Regions from separate parts of the Paenibacillus mesotrionivorans genome, predicted to be linked through region 2. Evidence: predicted binding sites of a transcription regulator. Region 2 holds the regulator's gene; the other holds the start of a gene.
The links. Region 2 encodes Rex, which represses fermentation and respiration genes when NADH is low (regulators of the CRP and FNR family bind a similar motif). Its sites were predicted from a motif close to TTGTGAAATATTTCACAA; they were not measured.
Positions count from the first base shown of each region.

Region 1 (3,412 bases), on a different contig from region 2:
TTCTCCCCCTATATGCACAAGCCGCAGCCAGACATGAAACAGCCTGTTACTCCGCACCTAGTTTCATCATACGAAACACAGTTTCTTTTTCAAGTATATCCAATCTGCCACCCCCCGTAAAGGCTTCGGCTAGAGAGTATAGGCCAACCATGACCATACATAGTCTGGTAAGAGGAACCATAATTATGGGAGGGCTGCGGAGCATGAGCGATGACAATCTGAATTTTCTCTACCTGCTGGAGGACATCCGGTTCACCAAAATAAAGGAGCGGGAATATGCCGCGAGAATCCGTGAGCTGGCGCCGGGACTGGAAGCGGAATATGCCAGTTGGCTGAGAAGCTGGGAGCCGGTGCTGGGCCAGACGGAATATGCCGCTGCCCAATGGGCGGAGGCGCTGTTATATGCTCCGGGGAACAGCATCCCCTACGCACAGGAGACCATCAGCCAGCTTAACCGGTATGCCCAAGAACAGACTGAAACCTTTACCGGGCAGTTGTCGGCACTGCAGGCGTATCACCCTGCCATTCAGGCCAACCCGGCCGCGGGTCAGCTGATCCGCCACATTATCCAATCCACGCCACCGGAGCAGCTAACCGGCTCTGCCGAGTCATTTTATACCGGGCAAACAGCACCGGCCTTCTCCTTCCGGCAGGACGCCGAGAGGGTCACAACCTGGTCGGAAGCCTTGACCGCCTCCGACCCCCAGTCCGTCGAGCGCCCGCAATCACAGCCGGCCGAACCTGCAGCTGCTCCTGTCCCCATCGGCAAACACACCCTGCCTCCGCTTCCGTATGCCTACAACGCCCTTGAGCCCTATATTGACGAAGCTACCATGCGGATTCACCACGACAAGCATCATCAATCCTATGTGGACGGACTGAACAATGCCGAGAATAAGCTGGCTGAAGCCCGCCGCTCCGGGGATTTCAGTTTGGTGAAGCATTGGGAGCGGGAGCTGGCTTTTCACGGGGCAGGCCATTATTTGCACACTCTGTTCTGGACCGTTATGGCCCCCGGTGCCGGAGGTCCGCCGGCAGGTCTGGCCGCCGAGCAAATCCGCGCCGACTTCGGCAGCTTTGAGGCCTTCAAGAAGCAGTTCAGTGAAGCGGCGGATAAGGTGGAGGGCGGCGGCTGGGCCATTTGGGTATGGAGTCCCCGCAGCCAGCGCACGGAGATCCTCACTGCGGAGAAGCACCAGAACCTTTCCCAGTGGGATGTGGTCCCCCTTCTGGCCTTGGATGTGTGGGAGCATGCCTATTACCTGAAGCACCAGAATAAACGGGCCGATTACATCAAGGATTGGTGGAACGTGGTGAACTGGAAGCAGGTTAATGAACGGCTGGCAGCCGCCCGCAAACTGATGTGGCAGCCCTACTGATGCCGGCAATCCCCCGCCCGGGGTTAAGGTGTGCAGCTAAACACACCCTAGGGCAATACACAAGACCCTTCTCCGCCATTTGTGCGGGGAGGGGTTCTTTTTTGGGCCAAAAGGAAAAGTTAACGGGGCAGTGGGTTTTTCCGCCTTTGTGACCCCCATCACAAAGCCACCCTCTCCCGCGGCTTATACTGGCCTCAACAACCAAACGATAGGAGGAACTTCACAATGAGTTCTTTTGCCGCTATAATCAACGCCCCTGACTACCCGCCGCGTATCCGCCACCAAGCTATTTTTGAATGCTTCGACGGCTTGGATGCCGGAGAAGTCATGCTGTTGGTCAACGACCATGAGCCGCGGCCGCTCTATTACCAGTTCCAGGCTGAACGTCCGGGAGACTTCGTTTGGGAATATGTTGAGGAAGGCCCGGAGACCTACCGGGTTGCCATTACCAAGCTGAACTAAGGGAGCTGAAGGCCATGTTCTTCTGGAAGTCCAAAAAAACCGAGGAGCTCCCGCAGCTGAACCGCGTTGAGCTGGATGTGCGGGAGGAGCTGCAGAATAAACGCGACCCTTTCGCCATCATTATGAAAACTGTCAAGGAGCTGGGCAAGCAGGATATGCTGGTGCTCCACGCCACACTGAAGCCGTTGCCGCTCCTGGGGCTGATGAAGCTGAAGGGATATGTCTCCACCACCTCCAGAGCCGGGCATGAGCATTGGATCACTACCTTTGTCCGCAAGGAATATGCCGCTGTGCTGGAGGGTGAGCAGGATGAGCTTCCGGAAACGGGAGCCGGCGGGCATGATGAGGCCCACGAAGGCTGTCCTGCGTCGGCAGACAGTCTGCCTGACGAAACCGGGGGTTCCCCCCGCTCCATCCATCTGGATAACCGGGGATTGGAGCCGCCCAAGCCGATGATCCGTACCATGGACGCCCTGGAAAAAGCACGGCCCGGGGATACCATCACCATCCATAATGACCGGGTGCCGGCCTTTTTGCTGGAGGAAATCAAAACCCTGGGTTACCCCCATGAGATCGAGCCCCAGCCTGACGGCAGCGCCATTGTTACCATCCACAAGCAATAATTCCGCTTATCAGGAGGTGCAAGACCTGTGATATCCAACCCGTCCGCCGCCGGCCCGTCCCGGCTCCCTCTGCGGTTTCTCTTAACCGGCATTGCCATGTTTCTTCTGTTCCAAATTGCATCCGTCGCAACCGGAGCCGGCTGGACGGGGCTGTCCCCGCGGAATCCGGAGGGCTGGTCTGCCGCACACCTGATGCTGCTGGGCTTTGCCGCCATGATCGCCATGGGGGCGGTTTATCAGCTGATATTCGTCGTCGTCCAGCACAGTATTTACAGCGAAAGGCTGGGAAAATGGCATTACGCCTTTTTCCTCACCGGGCTCTCCGGTTTAACGGTAGGCTTTTTCCTGGGCAATGTGGCCCTGATCGCTTTGTTTGCCACCATTGCTTTTACCGGCATTATTCTGTTCGTATGGAACATCGCTGCTACCCTGATTACGGTCAAAATGTGGAACCCTATTACCCTAAGTGCGTTGGCAGCAGTAACCTTCCTTTTTTTCACCGGACTAACAGGCTTGGGTATGGGCTTGAACTTCCGTTTCGCTTTCCTGGGTATGAGCCATGACCAATGGCTGGGAGCCCACCTGTGGTTCGGACTGTTTGGCTGGTTTGGGCTCCTGATCACCGGCTTCAGCTACAAAATGCTGCCCATGTTCTTCCTGTCCCACGGACATAATGAAAAGCCTGCACGCCTTACCCTTATCCTCTGGAGTGCGGCGGTGGTGACCGGAGCGGTCTCCTCCCTCTTGGGTCTGTCCAAATGGATGCAGTGGATCGCGCTCGTTCTGTTGACGCTGGCCTTGGCCGCCTATTGTGTGCAGATTCATTTTATTATCCGGAAAAAGCATAAAAAAACACCCGGCTACGGCATTCTGGTGGCGGTGTGGTCCACCTATCTGCTGACTGGCGCGGCACTAGCCTTTGTGGCATTCGCCATCTGGAATCCGGCT
Region 1 is NZ_JBJURJ010000004.1:368,225-371,636, reverse strand. It holds gene ACI1P1_RS08205 (superoxide dismutase) at 204-1,379, shown strand; gene ACI1P1_RS08200 (DUF2249 domain-containing protein) at 1,605-1,841, shown strand; gene ACI1P1_RS08195 (DUF2249 domain-containing protein) at 1,856-2,464, shown strand; gene ACI1P1_RS08190 (hypothetical protein) at 2,492-3,412, shown strand, end outside.
Region 1: ACI1P1_RS08200 (DUF2249 domain-containing protein) is a predicted target of Rex. The motif match lies at 1,526-1,543, and genes of this name have one in related genera.

Region 2 (3,412 bases):
CCCCTCCTCAAGCTCCGTTATCCGGTCACCCTCTACCGCCATATATCCTTTCACTACCGGGCGCACTGCGTCGCCGGTGACAAAAACACCGTTTTCAATAACCAGTCGGGTCATCCGATAAGCCCCTTTCCTGTTGCTGCAGAATTATAAGTGCCGCAGGCAATCTCTTTTCTTCACTCTACAATGACCGGAAGGGAAAATCAAGAAAAGATCCATTGCATACGGGACGGAGAATATGGTATTTTAAGAGTTACGGATGCATAACAAAGGATGCATGAAGTTTTCGAATAAACGGGCACTTGAATGCCCGCAAGCCTTGGAGGTCTTTGGACATGGCAATCGGCAAGAAACAGGACGAGGATTTTTACGTACTGCTGACACAATCCGCAGAGAATACGCTTCAGGCTGCCCACGTATTCCGCCAGGCGATGATGAGCGAAGGCTCCCCTACCGCCTACCAGCAGGAGCTTCGCGACTTGGAGCATAAGGGAGACACCATTACCCACTCCGTTTTCCGCGGGCTGAACAAGGTGTTTATTACCCCCATCGACCGGGAGGACATTCTGGCTCTGGCTGCCAAGATGGACGACGTGATCGACGGCATTGAAGAATGCATCGCGCGGTTTGATTATTTGAATATTCAGGCTACGGATCATTACATGAAGGAGTTCTCGGTTGTGCTGGTGAATGCCTGCCAATACATACTGGACGCCATCAAGCTGCTTTCCAAGAAGAAGTACATGCAGATTGCCGAATTCACCGTGAAGATCAACAGCATGGAGAACGAAGGAGACAAGCTGCTCCGTCAAGGCATCAAGGATATTTTCCACAATCCCAAGGATCCGTACCATGACTTCAAGCTGAAGGAAATGTATGAACAGCTGGAGCTGACTACTGATGCCTGCGAGAACGTGGCCGACATTCTGGACGGCATTGTATTGAAGTACGCGTAAGTGATGGTTTGAAAGAGACTGCCCCAGGGCGGTCCACAGCCGGCTGCAATCGATGATTGCGGCCTTTTTTTATTTTGAGGCTTACACTACACCAACGTACTGCATGTTCAAACTTTGCTTTAGAGGGTTGCACACGTTAGAACGTTACTCCCATTCTCTTCCGAAATGCAAAAGTACATTTATTGGAGAGACAAACCTTCGTTTTATCGTCTTTCCTGCAAAAATGCAGTTATTTCCATCACATGGGGGCATTATGAAGCCTGGGCGGAGGAAATAGGTGCACTTTTGCATTTGGTATGCAGCAAACGTCGGGTTCCGGGGAGAATAGATGCACTTTTGCAAGGAGAAACGCCCGCTGTTCGATCGCCAAAAACCACCTCCACAAAAACATCAAAAAAAGGGATGCCCGCCTGATGGGGACATCCCTTTCCACATAATATTCTGTATGCCGCTATTCGTCCAAATAATAGGCCAGGCTTTGCAGATCCGTCGTAAAGTCCGCATTATGCACCCGGATGTGCATCGGAACCTTAATAATCACCGGCGCAAAGTTCAGGATCGCTTCTACCCCGCCGCGCACGAATTCATCCGCCACCGACTGGGCCTCCGAAGCCGGAACCGTGATAATGCCAATTCGGATGGCCTCCTCACGAATCGTCCCAACCAGCTCCTTCATAGGATGCACCTGCAGGTTATTGATGCTGGTGCCCACCTTGTCCGGACTGTCGTCGAAGATGGCCGTAATCTTCATATTGTCCTTCAGATAGACATTGTAGTTGCACAGCGCCCGTCCCAGGTTTCCCGCTCCCACCAGGGCAACGGCAATGTCTTGGTTCAGCTTCAGAATCTGCCGGATCTTCTCGATGAGGTAATTCACATCGTATCCGATCCCCTTCTTGCCGAACTCCCCGAAATACGCCAGATCCTTGCGGATTTGGGCCGGGTTCAGGTCCAACTTGTTGCCCAGGTCCTGGGAGGACACAGTCTGGACATTCTTCATATTCAATTCGTTAAGAAACCTTAGATATACCGGAAGCCTTCGTACGACGGCCTCCGAAATCTTCTCCGTCTTCAACCTTCCTCACTCCTCATCCATTCCATGATTCTCGGCACCAATTGCGAAGTTGTCATATGCTCAATCTTCGGCCCGGGCAGGGAGTAAAGAAAATGCTTGCCGTATGCCGTATCAATCACCCGGGTATCATAGACAATAACCGTTCCTTTATCGGTGGCGGTCCGCACCAGCCGGCCGAAGCCCTGTTTGAAGCGGATAACCGCCTGGGGCACAGAATATTTGATAAAGGGGTTCTGTCCTTTTTCCTTATAAAGCTCGCACTTGGCCTCCACAAGAGGATGGTTGGGCGGCTGAAAAGGCAATCTCACAATAGCCAGGCAGCTTAACGCATCTCCGGGAATGTCCACACCCTCCCAGAAGGAGCTGGTGCCCAGCAGGACACTTGCGGCACTGTCCTTGAACATCCGCGTCAGCTTACTCCGGTTGCCGCCGTCCATCCCCTGCCCCAGCACCTGAATCCCTCTTGAGGCCAGCTCTTCCTTCAGCCTCTGGTGAACCGCCTTCAGCATCCGGTACGAGGTGAACAGCACAAGCATTCTTCCGTTGGTTGCCACCGCCACATCGCGCAGAGATTCCGTAAGCTTCTCGATATAATACGCTTCGGCGGCACTGCCCTTAATATTGGGAAAATCGCGGGGCACCGCTACCAGCGCCTGCTCCCTGTATTGAAAGGGGGATGGCAGAATGACCGTCCGGACCTTGCCGGACGGGCTATTCTCCATAAGCCCCAGCTGTTCGCAGATATAATGAAATTTCTTGTCCACGGACAAGGTGGCAGATGTCAATATTATACTATCTTTTGCATCAAAAAAGAACTGTCGAAGAATGGCGCTTACATCCGCAGGAACACTTACCAATTGAAGGGACTTACTCTTGAACTGGCTGCTCGCTTCCAGCCAATACACATCATCCTGCTCAGGCATATGCATAAACCTGTGAAGGGTATCCCGGTGCCTGTCCAGATCCTTGCCGGCCCCGTTCAAATCCGTAACCAGAGTCTGTATGCCCAGGTCATCCTGGACATCCTTCCAATCATTCAGCAGCCGGTCCAGCTGCCGCGAAGCTTCACCAAGGCCAACGTAGATATTCTCCTCCATCTTCCGGAGAGTCTCCCAGCTAGGAGGAAGCATGGCGGGTTTAACCCGCACCACCAGCTGCCCGGCTTCCGCCGATGCAGGGTCGGAGGCGCTGGCCGACATTCCCGCAAAGTCATACAGCAGCTGGGACAGCTCGTCCCAGTGCTCCTTGGCCTCCACCAGCTTCTCCTCCACGTCCACTATAGCCCGCAGCCACTTGGATGCTTTATCCCCAGCCGCATGCTCTTGAATACGCATGGATACCAACGGCAGGAGGCCCGAACGGGAATCCTTATACAGCCATGTCA
Region 2 is NZ_JBJURJ010000001.1:269,547-272,958, forward strand. It holds gene ACI1P1_RS01245 (amidohydrolase) at 1-114, opposite strand, end outside; gene ACI1P1_RS01250 (DUF47 domain-containing protein) at 333-953, shown strand; gene ACI1P1_RS01255 (redox-sensing transcriptional repressor Rex) at 1,405-2,028, opposite strand; gene dinG (ATP-dependent DNA helicase DinG) at 2,025-3,412, opposite strand, start outside.